Regions from separate parts of the Candidatus Enterococcus ikei genome, predicted to be linked through region 2. Evidence: predicted binding sites of a transcription regulator. Region 2 holds the regulator's gene; the other holds the start of a gene.

Region 1 (7,785 bases), on a different contig from region 2:
ATTTGTATGCAATAACGTTGCAATAATCTGTGCCACACCATTCATTCCAGCAGAAAAAACTTTGGCCGGAATCAAAAAAAAGTTTAAACTAATCGCTACTAAAATACCCGTAACGAAAATAACAGCAAATTTTTTCAACGTTTCACTTTGTTTATATGAAATAACCCACTTACTCAATTAGATCCTCCTCTTTAAGAAAAGCTGAACAGTCGTTCCAGCTTTGATCCATCACTTATTTAACAGTAAAATTCTCCTGAATTAGAATAACAGCTCGCTGTAAAAAAGAAAAGAAAAATTGATTAAAATGAGGATTATTTTATTCTACTTTGGGCTCACAACATCACTTGATTCCTCTATTCTTCAAAAATTGTTTTTCTACTTGTTTCTTCGCTATTTAATGGTACTATAAAAGTAAGAAATAATGAGAGGAGCAATTTTAATGGCAGCAAAAGAAGCAAGTTTCGATGTAACATCTGAAATGAACATGGAAGAAGTCAAAAATTCGATCCAAATCGCATTGAAAGAAATCAAAAATCGTTTTGACTTTAAAGGTTCAATTGCAGATATAAAATTAGAAAACAATAAATTAGTGGTAGTTGCAGAAGATGACTACAAAATCGAACAGGTCAAAGACGTTTTGTTCAGCAAGTTAGTCAAACGAGAAGTTCCTATTAAAAATATCCACTTCTCAACAAGTGAAAAAGCGCTTGGTGGTTCTGCCCGCCAATACGGTGATTTGATTAGCGGAATCGATAAAGATAACGCTAAAAAAATCAATGTAGCAATCAAAAATTCTGGTATAAAAGTCAAATCACAAATCCAAGAAGATCAAATCAGAGTAACTGGAAAAAGCCGTGATGACTTGCAAAAAGTGATTACTTTGCTTAGAAATTTAGATTTACCAGTAGAATTACAATTTACCAATTTTCGCTAATATAAACGCATAAGCCGCTGGAGGAAATTTCCCCGCTACTTATGCGTTTTTCTACAACTGCTTGTTGTTATTTTTCCAGATAATCCATTACTACTGCCCTCACATAAATCCGCAATATCTTTCCCCATTTTGTGTTCTTGAAAAGATAGTTCAGATATTAATGACGGTAATTGCTGATTTCCATTCTGTTTCATTTATCTATTCACTCAAAAACTCTGACAACTCTTGCTGATTTTTACCACTGTTTAAACCAACGATCAAGCGAATACGTGCTTTTGGTCCATTTAGCCCTCTAGAAAAAATAATCCCCATTTTCTTCAGATTAACTCCGCCGCCTTCATAGTCATAAATATCTTCAGCAATTCCATTAGAACAACGAGAAACTAAAACAATTGGAATCTTTCTTGTTAAAAGTCTTTCTATTGCAGGCAGTGTTTCTGGTGGAAGATTGCCTGCCCCTAAAGCTTCAATCACAATCCCGTTGGTTTGGTCATTATCAACCAAATCAAATAAACTACCGTCCATGCCAGCATACGCTTTAATAACGTAAACTTCTCCAGTAACACTATGAATATCACAAACTTCTTGAGGACGAACCTCACTGGCAAAAAACGTTCGCTCCTTAGCGATCATACCAATAGGTCCAAATGTCGGCGTACGGAAGGTCGCAACATTTGTGGTATGCGTTTTTGTTACATAACGAGCGGTGTGAATCTCATCGTTCATCACAACAAGCACACCTTTTCCATAAGAATCATCAGAACACGCTGTCCAAACGGCACTAATAAAATTATATAAACCATCTGTCCCGATTTCATTACTTGAACGCATGGCACCAGTTAGCACAACAGGAATTTTACGTTCCAAGGTAATATCTAAAAAATAAGCAGTTTCTTCTAATGTATCTGTTCCGTGAGTGATTACAACGCCATCAACATCTTCTGAATAAGCCTTCTGGATACGTTGTTTTAATTCTAGCATTCGTTCCAAAGTCATGTGAGGTGAAGGGATATTGAAAATCGGTTCTACAACCAAATTGACTTTTCCTGCTAATAGTTCTTCTTGATCAAGCAATGGATTCATATGATTGGTCGTAACATTTCCATCTGCCTCTTTTGACATGGAAATTGTGCCGCCTGTATGCAAAACTAATATTGTTTTCATTTTTAGTCCCCTTATGATTATTTTGTTTATGCAGACTTAAGGTCTACTACTCAAAAAAGAGCCGATAATCAGAAATTCGGCTTTTTCTATACTAATTATATTTACACAAAAACATTTTTTTATCTCTCAATACTTCTGTTAGTATACCAGTAAGTGTCGTTTTTTTCTATTGACATTATTCAATTCAACTGCCAAAATCGCTGCATCAACTGCTTCGTCTGTTCAGGTGAGTAACTGGTTTGAACCACATTCCAATGTGGTGGAAATAAACGTTGAACAGGCGCTGATGAAAAACGTTGATCCAAAAGTAAAACTACTCCTTGATCTGCTGCATCTCTAATTACGCGACCTGCCGCTTGTAACACTTTATTCATCCCAGGAATCTGGTAAGCAAATTGGAACCCTAGATGTTTTTCTAGATCATAATAACCTTTGATCAATTCTTGTTCATGATTGATTTGCGGTAAACCGACACCCACAATTGCAGTCCCAATCAAACGGCTTCCTTTTAAATCAATTCCCTCTGAAAAGATACCGCCTAATACGCAAAAAGCAACCAATGTTTCTTTGGGCTCTGAAACAAAATCAGCTAAAAAATTTTCCCGTTCCGCTTCATTCATCATCGTTGCCTGAATTTTTGTTTTGACTGTAGGATTTTTTTGTCGGAACATTTCATAAATAATATCCATATAAGAATAAGATGGAAAGAAGACAAAATAATTTCCCTTTTTTTGTTGGATCATATTAGTCAAGCTTTCGATAATTTTGTTATAACTTTTCTCTCGTTCTTTATAGGTTGTCTGAATGTACTTTTCGATCACCAATAATTGATTTTCTTTTGGAAAAGGACTGGGAATTCGATAGCGCAAACTTTCTTCCCCACCACCTAAAACCTCCTGATAGTAATCCAATGGCGTTAAACTCGCTGAAAATAAAATACTTGCTTTTCCTTTATCCAATTTTTGCTGTAAAAGGTACGATGGATCGATACAAAATTGCTTAACACTAATATCGTAGTTTTGACAATTTACATAGGTACAATAATGATCATCATAGCTATCACTTATTTTCGTATAATTCAGTAAGTCAAAGTAAATAGTCAACACTTGATTCAGCTCAGTATGGTCTTGATTTTCCGGCAGCCATTCTTTTATTTTTTCAGCTAACGAATAGGCAACTTTGACCAGAGAATCGATAGGTTCTTTTTGGTGTAAAAATTCTGTAGCTTCATCTTCACAAACTTGTTTGATACGATCAAACTCTTTTTCAATTTTGCTAATCCCTCGGATCAATTTAGTTTGTTTTTTATCAAGCAGTGCTTTTAGTGTAGACAGTTTACTTTTAGACAAAACCGCTGAGTACATTTCCCGTGAACGATTAACTAAATTATGGACCTCATCCACTAAGAAGATATTTTCTTTCACTTCTGTTTGCTCTTCAAAGAAACGTCTTAGATAAACGACAGGATCAAATAAATAGTTATAATCACAAATCACTAGATCGCACCATAAACTAACATCTAAAGACAATTCAAACGGACATAAGGTGTGTTTACGTGCATATAATTCAATCACTTCACGTGTAAATTGATTTTCATTATTCAACAGGTCCCAAAGTCCTTCATTTAATCGATCATAGTAACCGTTCGCAAATGGACAAGCTTCTGGTGTGCAATTTCTTTCTGTTAAAAAACAAATTTTATCCTTTGCGGTTAATGTAACACTCTTTAACTTCAAGTCTTTTTGTTTCATGGCTTCTACTGCATCTTCTGCCACTTGTCGCGTGATCGTTTTAGCTGTTAGGTAAAAAACTCTTTCTGCTTGCTCTTCACCAATCGCCTTTAATGTTGGAAATAAGGTAGAGATCGTTTTGCCTGTCCCAGTTGGTGCTTCAACAAATAGTTTTTGGTCGCTTAAAATCGTTTTATAAACAGCGACTGCTAATTCTCTTTGTCCTGCCCGATAATCTCCATATGGAAAAGGCAGTTTTTTTAATGATTGATTTCGAATCGTTCGCCAGTTTGCTTTAAAAATCAACCATTGTTCATATCTTTGTGTCAGGTCATCAAAAAAAACTTTTAGTTCTTCCTTAGTAAATTCCTTTTTTTGTCGAGTGATTTCTTCTGTTGTTGTTTGATAATAGGTCAATTGTAAGGTGATCATATCCAACTCTTCCTGCTGGCAATAAATATGTCCATAACACATTACCTGATACCAAAACATATCTATTTGCTCATCCAACAACTCTGAAAATGCAGGTTCAGATGTTTTGATTTCATCGATTACGGTTCTTTCTTGCTCATCAATAAAAATCCCGTCTGCACGACCTTCGATTATGTATGTTTGTTGGTTTAATTCTATGTCAATTGCTAGTTTGATTTCTTTTTGATATGAATCTCCGGCTGCTTTTTGAAGCTTCCGATGGATTTTAGCTCCTTCTAACGCTGTATGTTCACTTGTATTTGTATATCTAGCATCAATGCTACCTCTGCGTAAAATAAACTCCACTAATTTGCGGACTGCGATTCTTTGAGTATTCGGCATGTTCCATCCCACCTATCATTTATTTATTATAGAACATACATTCGCAAAATGAAAGAGGAGCGAACAAAACTTTTTCAGTCCTGCTCACTCCTCTTTCAAAAACATAGTGACATGCTTCGATTCTGATAGGATAAGATATCACTACGTCGAATAATCACTATTTATTTTGACATATTCATAACTCAAATCACAGCCAATTACCTCAAAGCTTTCTGATCCTTGATGAAGATCTACCGTTAAATAGATATCTTCATTTTGTTCAATGTACGCTGCAATCTGACTGACGTTTTGCTTTTCTTCATTATTATTTGAAAAAATAGGATACTTGCCATAATAGATTTCTACTTTATTCTGGTCAAAAATCAAACCCTCTGTTTTTCCAAGCGCCATTGCGATACGGCCCCAATTGGGATCATTGCCAAATAAAGCAGTTTTTACTAACGGCGAGTTGATGATTGATTTTCCAGCTTTTTTAGCTTGTTCCTGACTTTCAGCATTCTTAACTGTGACAAACATGGTTTTCGAAGCACCTTCAGCATCCTTTACAACATCTAAAGCGAGTTCTTTACAAATTTGATTTAGTCCTGCTTGCAAGTCTGTTTTTTCAACTTCATAATGACCACTAGCTAAAAAAGCGACCGTATCACTTGTGCTTGTGTCCGTATCAATACTAATTGTATTAAAAGACTGATCGACTGCTGTTTTTAGCATCGGATAAATGGCCTCTTTACTTATTTTAGCATCCGTTAAAATATACGCCAACATCGTCGCCATATTTGGTTCAATCATTCCAGAGCCCTTAACGATACCTAAAATCGTTCCATCATTGACTTTGATACTGCGAACCTTGATTCGTTGATCCGTTGTTAAAATAGCTTGTGCAAAATTCTCGTAAGTACTTTCCAATGCAAGCGAATTATTCTCCAAAAAATCTTCGATCAGTTCGATTGGCAATTGAGGCCCGATCAAGCCTGTTGAAGAAGGCAAAATAGTTTCCTTTTTAATTTGTAGCTTACTGGATAATTGTTCTAAAATCTTATATTCATTTTCTCTACCAATTTTCCCAGTGGCTACATTAGCTATGCCACTAGTCACAACAACTGCCTGCAATTCAGCATTTTTTACATGCTCTTTACCGATCGGTATACATTCACCGCAAAACGTATTCTTGGTAAAGACAGCTGCCCCATGACACAGCTCGTCTGCTACGATCAAGCCAAAGTCTTTTTTTCTTTTTTTTATCCCAACATGTGTGCCATAAAATTTAAATCCTTTTGGTATTTTTTCATACTCTTCCATTTTTTACACCATCCCGTAGATTATTAACTGAACATTAGTAAATCTATATATATTTCTAATTTTATAAAAGTATAAATCAAAGAGAACGGATAGTCAATGGATTTTTAATCAAAAAAATACCTTTAAAAAGAATTTTAATACAAAATATAACCGATTTTCGTATAAAAATCTATATCACGCATAAAAAAACAGTATTCAGATTTCTCTGAATACTGCTCAATCAAACTCTTTAATTAATTATTTTTACCAAAAATACGTAAAAATGCTAAGAACAAGTTAATAAAATCAAGATATAATTGTAATGCGAAGAATACAGCTATTCCTGTTCCTGCTTGTCCGCCTGTTTCATTGTATACTTGACGAATTCTTTGATTATCATATGCGGTAATCCCAGCAAAAATCAAAACCATCAAAATCGAAATGAAAAATGACACTGCACTACTGCGTAGGAAAAAGAAATTAATGACCATTGCAATAATAATACCGATCAAGGCACTATAAGCCGCATGTCCCATTGCTGATAAATCTTTTTTCGTAAACATTCCAACTAATGACATCGCCCCAAAAGTTGCGGCAGCGCTGATAAAAGCACTGACTACTGTTGCTTGAGCGTACATTAGTAAAGTAGCAGAAATCGTCACACCATTTATAATGGAATATGCTATGAAACCACTGATTGCCAAACTAGGATTCTTCTGTGCTTTAAACCCTAAAAATAAAACCAAGCCGATCTCCACAAGCCATAAACCAAAAAATAAACCTGGGGACTTTAATAGTGCAACTAAAACTCCTGGAAAAGCAGTCAATATTAGATATGACACAAGAGCACTTACACCAATTCCCATCGCTAAAAATGCATAGATTTTTGAATAAAACTTGTTTATTCCCGCATTTACAACTGCTCCATTATTCATTTATATTACCTTCTTTCTCTTCTAATTCAGCTAATGTGACCTGAGGCGGCTGAACCATTACGACCGCATCAAGAACACGATCCTCTTCCTCATTGACCACTTCAATCGAAATTGTCACCACATCTTTCATCTTATCCACCTTAATGACTTCAAACTGAAAAGTCAGTGTCTCATAATGAAAAACTGGTTCAACAAAATTCACCGAAAAATTGACTACATGTGAGCCTGGTCCTGGTAAATGTTTTGAAATCGCGCTAGTGATAATTCCCATCAGCATGATTGATGGTACGATTGGTTTGCCATATTCTGTTTTTTGGGCATAATCATGTTGGATATATAAAGGATTGGCGTCGTTGGTTAAGCCCAAATAAAGAAGTAGATCTTTATCTTCGATCGATTCGGTTAAAGACAGCGAATCGCCTTCCTCAATATCTTCGATGGTTTTGCCTAATTTTCTCGGTTTTCCGATATTCAAATTAGTACACCTCCACTAATGATAAGATAATTGTACCAAAATGACAGTAAAAGGCAAGTTAAAAAGAAGAAGCTTCAACAAATCACAAAATGTGTCGTTGAAACTTTTCCATCAAACGATCTTGATCAATCATTTAGTTTATAAAACACTTCTAGTTGTATTACTTAATAGGGTTTCGTAAGCTTGTTCAAATTTTTGAACATCTCCTGCTCCCATAAAGACCATTACGGCATTTTCATGATCTAAAAGAGGAGATACATTCTCTTCTTTGATAACTTGTCCACCTTTTTTAATTTTATTGCCTAAATCTTCAATTTTGACATCGCCTTGTTGTTCTCTTGCTGAGCCGAAAATATCACAAAGATAAACAGCGTCAGCAAGGTCCAATGCTTCCGCGAACTCATCCATCAATGCAATCGTCCGTGTAAATGTGTGCGGTTGGAAAACAGCAATAAT
Region 2 (7,785 bases):
GCTGAATATAAAAGTTAAATTTCCTCCAGTTTAAACTTTGTCCGCTTCTAATTAGTGCGTCTTTTTTTCTTAACAAACTGAATGCATCTGGTAAATATAAAGAATTCGCAGACTCTTACTTTCTGAAAAAATCCGCCAATCCTCTACTCCGTTTAATTAGTTGTTATGTTATAATTAGTTACTGAAAAGTTCGTGTTATTGAAAAATATTAATAAAAATATACATAACATTTCTACATCATCGTTTAGGAGCCTTAACTTAAAATTAATAAACGTATTGTATAATAGAGAACAAAGAAACATTTAAAAATGATTAAATAGGAGTTAATTCATTTATGAAAATTATAAATATTAGCCCACGCGGCTATTGTTATGGTGTTGTTGATGCAATGGTGATTGCAAGAAATGCATCTCTTGATGAAAATTTACCTCGTCCTATCTATATTTTAGGGATGATCGTTCATAATAAACACGTAACTGATGCGTTTGAAAGTATAGGAATACACACATTAGATGGAGAAAACCGTGAAGAAATTTTAGCTAAAGTTACTCAAGGAACTGTTATTTTTTCAGCACATGGTACTTCACCCAAAGTAAAAGAACTAGCAATAAAAAAAGGCTTAACTGTGATTGATGCAACTTGTCCAGACGTTATGATTACTCACGAGCTGATTGCTGAAAAAGTGACAGAAGGCTATGAAGTGATTTATATCGGTAAGAAAAACCATCCTGAACCAGAAGGAGCACTTGGGGTTTCACCAGAACATGTGCATTTAGTCTCAAATCAAACCGATATCCTTGATTTAGAACTACATACCGATAAAATTTTTGTGACAAATCAAACAACCATGAGCCAATGGGATGTTAGTGATTTGATGGATTCTATTCAGGGAAAATATCCTCTTGTCCATATCCACAAAGATATTTGTAAAGCTACACAAGTGCGCCAAGAGGCAGTCGTACAACAGGCTAAAGGTTGTGATTTAACGATTGTAGTGGGTGATCCAAAAAGCAATAATAGCAATCGGCTAGCTCAAGTGTCTATTGAGCAAGCAGGTGTCCCAGCTCATCGAATCTCAGATGTTTCTCAACTTGATCCTAACTGGTTAACAAATATTAAACAAATTGCTGTAACTGCCGGTGCATCAACTCCTACTCAGATTGTACGAGAAGTCATCGAACACTTAAAACAGTATGACATCAATGATCCTGGAACGTATAAAGGAAAGTCAACTACAACTCCAGAAGCAATTCTGCCTAGACCAAGAATCAAAGATTTAACTAAAAATCGTCAACGACGTTTAGAAGAATTACGATCTGGGAAAAGATAATAAAAAAATCGATCAACAAATTGTCTCTAAATGGACTATTCGTTGATCGATTTTATTTTTTTTATGCGACTTGTAGTACTTGACCTACAGTAATTAGCTCAGCGGATAATCCGTTTGAAGCCATCAATTGGTCAACTGAAATGCCAAATCTTTCAGCTATTCCCCAAAGTGTATCGCCTGATGCAACTGTATAGGATTGAGCAGTTGCTGTTGAAGTTGCAGTACTTTGTCCAACAGTCTCAGTACCACTTGTTACTGTTGGTTCAGCGGTTCCCCAATCATAAGCTGTTAAACCATAAGTTGCAATCAACCAATTCAGTTTGCTAGCATAATTAGGATCTGTAGCATAACGGCCTGCTAAAGCTGCTGTAGCGTCTGTATAATTCGTAGTATTACTCTTCCATACACCAGAGTAATGATAATTCCCATTAGAAGCTAGCGTTGTTTTTAATACATTAGCATGGTCTTGAAATGATTCAGCATACGATGAATAACTTCTAAACGGTTCAGTCATCGTCACCCATTCCCCATTCAAATATTCTGACGTAGGCATGTAAACTGTTTGCCCACCATAGCTACCTTTTACTCCAAATAAATTATAATTTGGTGCAGCAGCTAAGCCAGATGTACCATAACTACTTTCTAATAATGCTTGAGCAATCATCACAGATGCATATAAATCGTTCGCACTAGCTACAGAAGCAGCTGAATATCCAATAGAATCAATAAATGCTTGTTGAGAAACAGCTCCTTGCTGATCAACTTCAGTTGCTTGAACGCCCATCGGCAAAATATTACCAACAACTGGAAGAAATACTAACGAAGTTCCTATTACAGAAGCAATTCGTTTACTATTACTTTTGTGTTCTTTTTGTTGATGCCTGCTGCTTCTTGTTTTATTCTCATTCATTCACTTGTTCCTCCTCAATAGAACATCATAATATCATTCTACTCGGGGATTTTTTTATAAACAATTATTTAGACCTAAAATGTGAAGTTTTAAAGTGGGTGTAATCCATCTGAAATTTTTGTTTTATTAATCACTTCGAATTTGTTTTAATCTTTTTACATAGAGTATGTTATTCGGATATTTATTTTATCTCTAATCCTTTCAGGTCTATATTATTAAAATTAATTTAATGAAAATAATAAATATTTCCATTATTACAAAAATATTACATAAAAAAAATAAAAACAGATGGGAAAACCCCATCTGTTTTTTTGATTTTATAAGTTATTGTATTTTGAAACAACGTTATCAACTGTAAAACCAAATTCTTTCAACACTAAATCGCCAGGAGCTGAAGCACCAAAGTGATTAATCGTTACTGTAGTACCAGCAGTACCTACATAACGTTCCCAACCAAATGGTGAAGCAGCTTCAACAGCCACACGTTTTACTACATCTTTTGGTAAAACTGACTCTTTATATTCTTCTGTTTGCTTTTCAAACAAGTCAAAACTTGGCATTGAAACGACAGAAACGTCTTTTCCTTGTTCAGCCAATGCTTTTTGAGCTTCGATTGCTAAGTTCACTTCAGAACCAGTAGCAATCAGGATTCCTTCAGGTTTAGCACCCTTTTGCGAAGAAATTACATAAGCGCCTTTTTGAACAAATTCACTTGCTTTTTCTTTTGTTCCTTCGATCACTGGTAAGTTTTGACGGCTCAAAACTAAAACAGTCGGTGCATCTTTTGTCGTCATTGCGATTTTCCAAGCTGCCACTGTCTCATTACCATCTGCTGGACGTAAAACCTGCACACCTGGCATGCAGCGAATACTTGCTAGTTGTTCAACTGGTTCATGTGTTGGTCCATCTTCTCCAACAGCAACTGAATCATGTGTCAATACATAAGTTACTGGTGTATTTTGAATTGCAGCTAAACGAACAGCTGGACGTAAATAGTCAGTAAATACAAAGAATGTTCCGCCATACACACGGCTTCCCCCATGTAATTGAATCCCGTTCATTGCAGCGGCCATTGCAAACTCACGAACACCAAACCAAATGTTGCGACCTTCATATTGACCTGGTTCAAAATCTTTTTCAGATGCAACCATTGTATTATTTGAAGCAGACAAGTCAGCAGATCCGCCCCAAAAACTAGGTACAGCTTTTGAAATAGCTTGAATCGTTTCTTTACTAGTTACACGACTAGCTGCACTTGATCCCACTTCATAGGTTGGTAATTCACTATCCCAGTTCTCAGGAAGCTCATCTGAAAATGCTTGTTTAAATTGTTTAGCTAACTCAGGATGTTCTTTTGTATAGTTCTCGAACATGTTGTTCCATTTATTTTCTGCTGCTTCGCCTTCTTCAACCATTGTCTCTTTAAAGCGAGTAGCTACTTCTTCTGGAACCGTGAAATCAGGATATTCCCAGCCATAAACAGCTTTAGCGGCTGTAATTCCTTCTGCTCCGATTGGTGCACCATGCACTGAAGAAGTTCCTTCTTTTGGTGCGCCATAACCAATTACAGTTTTCACTTCAATCAAAGTTGGTTTGTCTGACTCAGCTTTAGCAGCTTCAATAGCTTTCGAAATAGCTTCCAAATCATTGCCATCTTTAACTAAAATATGTTGCCAACCATATGCTTCATAGCGGGCGCCAACATTTTCTGTGAAGGCTTTTGATGTTGGTCCATCTAAAGAGATGTCATTTGAATCGTATAACACGATCAATTTACCTAATTTCATATGTCCAGCCATAGAACTTGCTTCTTGAGAAACACCCTCCATCAAATCACCATCGCCACATAGAGCATACGTATAATGGTCGATCACAGGGAAGCTGTCACGATTATAAGTCGCTGCTGTATGTGCTTCAGCCATAGCCATACCTACAGCCATAGCGATACCTTGACCTAAAGGACCAGTTGTTGCTTCAACACCATCTGTATGATGCACTTCTGGGTGTCCAGGTGTTTTGCTATTCCATTGACGGAAGCTTTTCAAATCATCTATTGTGACATTGTAGCCAGCTAAGTGAAGTAAACTATAAAGCATTGCTGAACCATGACCTGCTGAAAGAATAAAACGATCTCTATCTGCCCAATTTGTTGATGTTTTAGGGTTTACTTTTAAATGTTTTGTCCAAAGTGCATAAGCCATAGGTGCAGCACCCATTGGTAATCCAGGATGTCCTGAGTTTGCTTTTTGTACTGCTTCGATACTCAATGTGCGAATTGTATTAACGCCTAACTGATCCGTGTTGTCGAACAAAAAAATCATCTCCTATTTAGGTTTTTTTTACCTTTATTAACTATATTTTAGCGTATTTCCTTTATGAAAGCAATTACTTTTAGTAAAAAAAACTAAAATTATTTTCTATTGTGTAATCCTTTAGCCTTTTGGATCTCTTTCAATTTTTCAGGCGTTACATCATTTCCTTTAGGATCAACAACTTTCATCCCTTCTATATGATGACGCATACCTCCCCGGAAAGCAGCTAGATATTCTTGACGAAGTACTTTTTGTTCTTCTTTTTCTTTCTCAGACAATCCGCTGTCCTTTGCCTTTTTAGCAAGTTCATTGATTCGTTTCATTTTTTCTGACGATAACATGTTTTTGCCTCCTTAATATAAAAACATAGTGGGCTTGTCCATCGCTGTCATGAAAATAGGGAAATAAGTTTGTGACACGTTTTCTCACAAGTCTATTTTTATCTTTTCTCTGATGAGCTAGCACACTAGCAAGACAAGTTTACTTTCCATGTCTATCTTATAAGATGAGCAGGAAAAATACAACCATATTCACGATAAAAATGAGGAACAACACCTCTTATTTACAGAATGTAACGTTAAACACAGCTATTTTTTCCCGAAAATATGCATGATTTACTTTTTTCAAAAAAACACGAACGCTTGTTTGATTCCTGTATGAAACTATGGTACACTAAAATTATAAATCGAAAGAAGGTGCGGGTTGTGGTGAAACGTACAGACACAAGACAAATCGAAGTATTAAAATATATATATGAACAAGTTGAGCTTAAAGGCTATCCACCAACCGTGAGAGAGATTGGAAAAGCAGTTGATCTTTCTTCAACCTCTACTGTCCATGGACATTTAGCGCGTTTAGAAAAAAAAGGCTTGATTTTACGTGACCCTACAAAGCCAAGAGCAATTGAATTAACTGCTGATGGTTTGGAAACAATTGGTGTCAAGCCATCAGTCATTCCAATGCTTGGTGTTGTTACAGCTGGTGAACCTATTTTAGCTGTAGAAGAAGCTTCTGACTTTTTCCCTGTTCCGCCAGATTTACAGACAGAAGAAAATGCTTTATTCATGCTGACTATTAGAGGAGAAAGTATGATCAATGCAGGGATTTTAGATGGCGATCAAGTCATCGTTCGTAAACAAAGTGCTGCTTCTAATGGTGATATCGTTATTGCTATGACAGATGAAGACGAAGCGACTTGCAAGCGATTCTTTAAAGAGTCAGATCATATTCGTTTACAGCCAGAAAATGATGCATTAGACCCAATTATTTTGAATAATGTAAGCATTTTGGGCAAAGTTGTTGGATTATATCGCAATCATATTTAGGTAATAAGAAAAACCATGCTGGAATAAGTATGGTTTTTTGCTCTATCCATATCTTAAGAGAAACAGAGTAACTTTTATCGAAAATGACACTTCCTACCACCCTTCTCCTTTCCTCTTTAATCTCCAAAAAAACTTATGAAAGAATTCATTCAGGCTAAAATCTGAATAAATTCAATTCATAAGTTCAAGTGTCAGTTATTCAGAGGCTACTTTACGTTGATAGGTTTCAAATTGATACGCGTAATTATTTTCTTCATCCTGGACCCCGTCGCTTAAATTGATCAATGTCCAATCATCCCAAGAAACAGTCGGAAATTTGGTATCTCCAACGAATGTATGATGAATAACCGTACGATATAACACATCACAATATGGCAGGAAATCTTCATATACTGCTGATCCACCAGCAATAAAGGTAATTCCAGAGAATGTCTTCGCATAATCAAGTACGTCCTCTATAGCGTGAAGTACGATGACTCCTTTTGCAGAATACTCTTTGTCTCTAGTTATGACAATTGTTTGTCGATTTGGCAATGGACGGCTCCCCATGCCTTCAAAAGTCTTTCTTCCCATAACGATCGTGTTATCTTCAGTCATTTGTTTAAAAAATTTCAAATCATTCGGCAAATGCCAAGGTAAACGATTTTCTTTACCGATTGTCCCTTGTTCATCTTGTGCCCATATGGCTGCTAGCATGGAGGAACTCCTTTCAAATTAAACGGCGATTGGCGCCTTGATTGCTGGATGTGGATCATATCCTTCAATAACGATATCTTCCATTTCAAAATCGAAAACAGATTGTTTTTCCTGATTCAATTTTAAATTCGGAAATGAACGAATGTCTCTTGTAAGTTGTTCGTTCATTTGGTCGACATGGTTTGTATATAAATGTGCATCCCCGATTGTGTGCACAAAATCTCCCACTTGCAAACCAGTTTCATGTGCAATCAAATGCGTCAATAACGCATAACTAGCAATGTTAAACGGAACTCCTAGAAAAACATCGCCACTTCGTTGATACAACTGGCAACTTAATTTACCATCATTTACATAAAATTGAAACATTGTATGACAAGGTGGTAAAGCCATAGAAGGGACATCTTCTGGATTCCAAGCCGAAACAATCAAGCGACGAGAATCTGGTGTTTTTTTGATCATGTCAATGACATTTTTTAATTGATCAATAAAATGACCTTCTTTTGTTTCCCAATGACGCCATTGCGCTCCATAAATATTACCTAACTCACCATATTTAACAGCAAAAGCCTCATCCGTCAAAATATTTTCGCAAAATTCTTTATGTTCTTTTTCATAGCTCGCTTTAAAAGCTTCATCTGCTAAGACGCGACGGCCAAAATCTGTCATGTCCGGACCATGGTAGTCTTCACTTTTGATATAACGCTCAAACGCCCATTCATCCCATATATGGTTGTTGTGTTGTAATAGGTAACGAATATTAGTATCTCCTTTTAAAAACCATAACAACTCACTTTTAATTAAACCAAATGGTACTCGCTTAGTCGTCAACAAAGGAAATCCTTCTGATAAATCAAAACGCATTTGGTGACCAAAAATACTGCGTGTACCAGTTCCTGTACGGTCTTCTTTCAAGTGACCTTCCTCTAAAATTTTGCGGCCTAATGCTAAATATGCTTCTTCCATAGTTGCTGCCTCCTAATTTTCTGCAAATTCACTCAAATATTCCCAGCGTTCCATTTTTTCTTCTAACTCTTGTTCAACAGCTGATAACTCCGTTTGAAGTTGCTGTAGTTTAGTAAAATCATCACCTTGATGATTCATCTCTTCTGTAAGCTGTGCTGTTCGTTCTTCAAGTTGCCCAATATCTGTTTCGATTGTTGCCCACTCTTTTTGTTCCATGTAAGTTAATTTTGTTTTTTCTTTTTTCTC

What was found. The regulator LexA, encoded in region 2, represses DNA repair genes until DNA is damaged. The targets are predictions, from matches to a motif close to CNAACANNTGTTNG.
Region 1: JZO69_RS07275 (ATP-dependent DNA helicase) is a predicted target of LexA. The motif match lies at 4,672-4,685, and genes of this name have one in related genera.

The regions. Positions count from the first base shown of each region.
Region 1 is NZ_JAFLWD010000015.1:87,252-95,036, forward strand. Features, by position in the region: gene JZO69_RS07255 (YitT family protein) at 1-177, opposite strand, end outside; gene JZO69_RS07260 (YajQ family cyclic di-GMP-binding protein) at 440-934, shown strand; gene JZO69_RS07265 (hypothetical protein) at 970-1,128, opposite strand; gene JZO69_RS07270 (asparaginase) at 1,133-2,098, opposite strand; gene JZO69_RS07275 (ATP-dependent DNA helicase) at 2,278-4,641, opposite strand; gene argJ (bifunctional glutamate N-acetyltransferase/amino-acid acetyltransferase ArgJ) at 4,783-5,940, opposite strand; gene JZO69_RS07285 (Bax inhibitor-1/YccA family protein) at 6,174-6,854, opposite strand; gene JZO69_RS07290 (MaoC family dehydratase) at 6,847-7,329, opposite strand; gene murC (UDP-N-acetylmuramate--L-alanine ligase) at 7,468-7,785, opposite strand, start outside.
Region 2 is NZ_JAFLWD010000027.1:4,737-12,521, forward strand. Features, by position in the region: gene JZO69_RS11250 (4-hydroxy-3-methylbut-2-enyl diphosphate reductase) at 335-1,330, shown strand; gene JZO69_RS11255 (glucosaminidase domain-containing protein) at 1,392-2,240, opposite strand; gene tkt (transketolase) at 2,558-4,552, opposite strand; gene JZO69_RS11265 (DUF896 family protein) at 4,651-4,893, opposite strand; gene lexA (transcriptional repressor LexA) at 5,209-5,877, shown strand; gene JZO69_RS11275 (dihydrofolate reductase) at 6,073-6,573, opposite strand; gene JZO69_RS11280 (thymidylate synthase) at 6,592-7,539, opposite strand; gene JZO69_RS11285 (ABC-F family ATP-binding cassette domain-containing protein) at 7,552-7,785, opposite strand, start outside.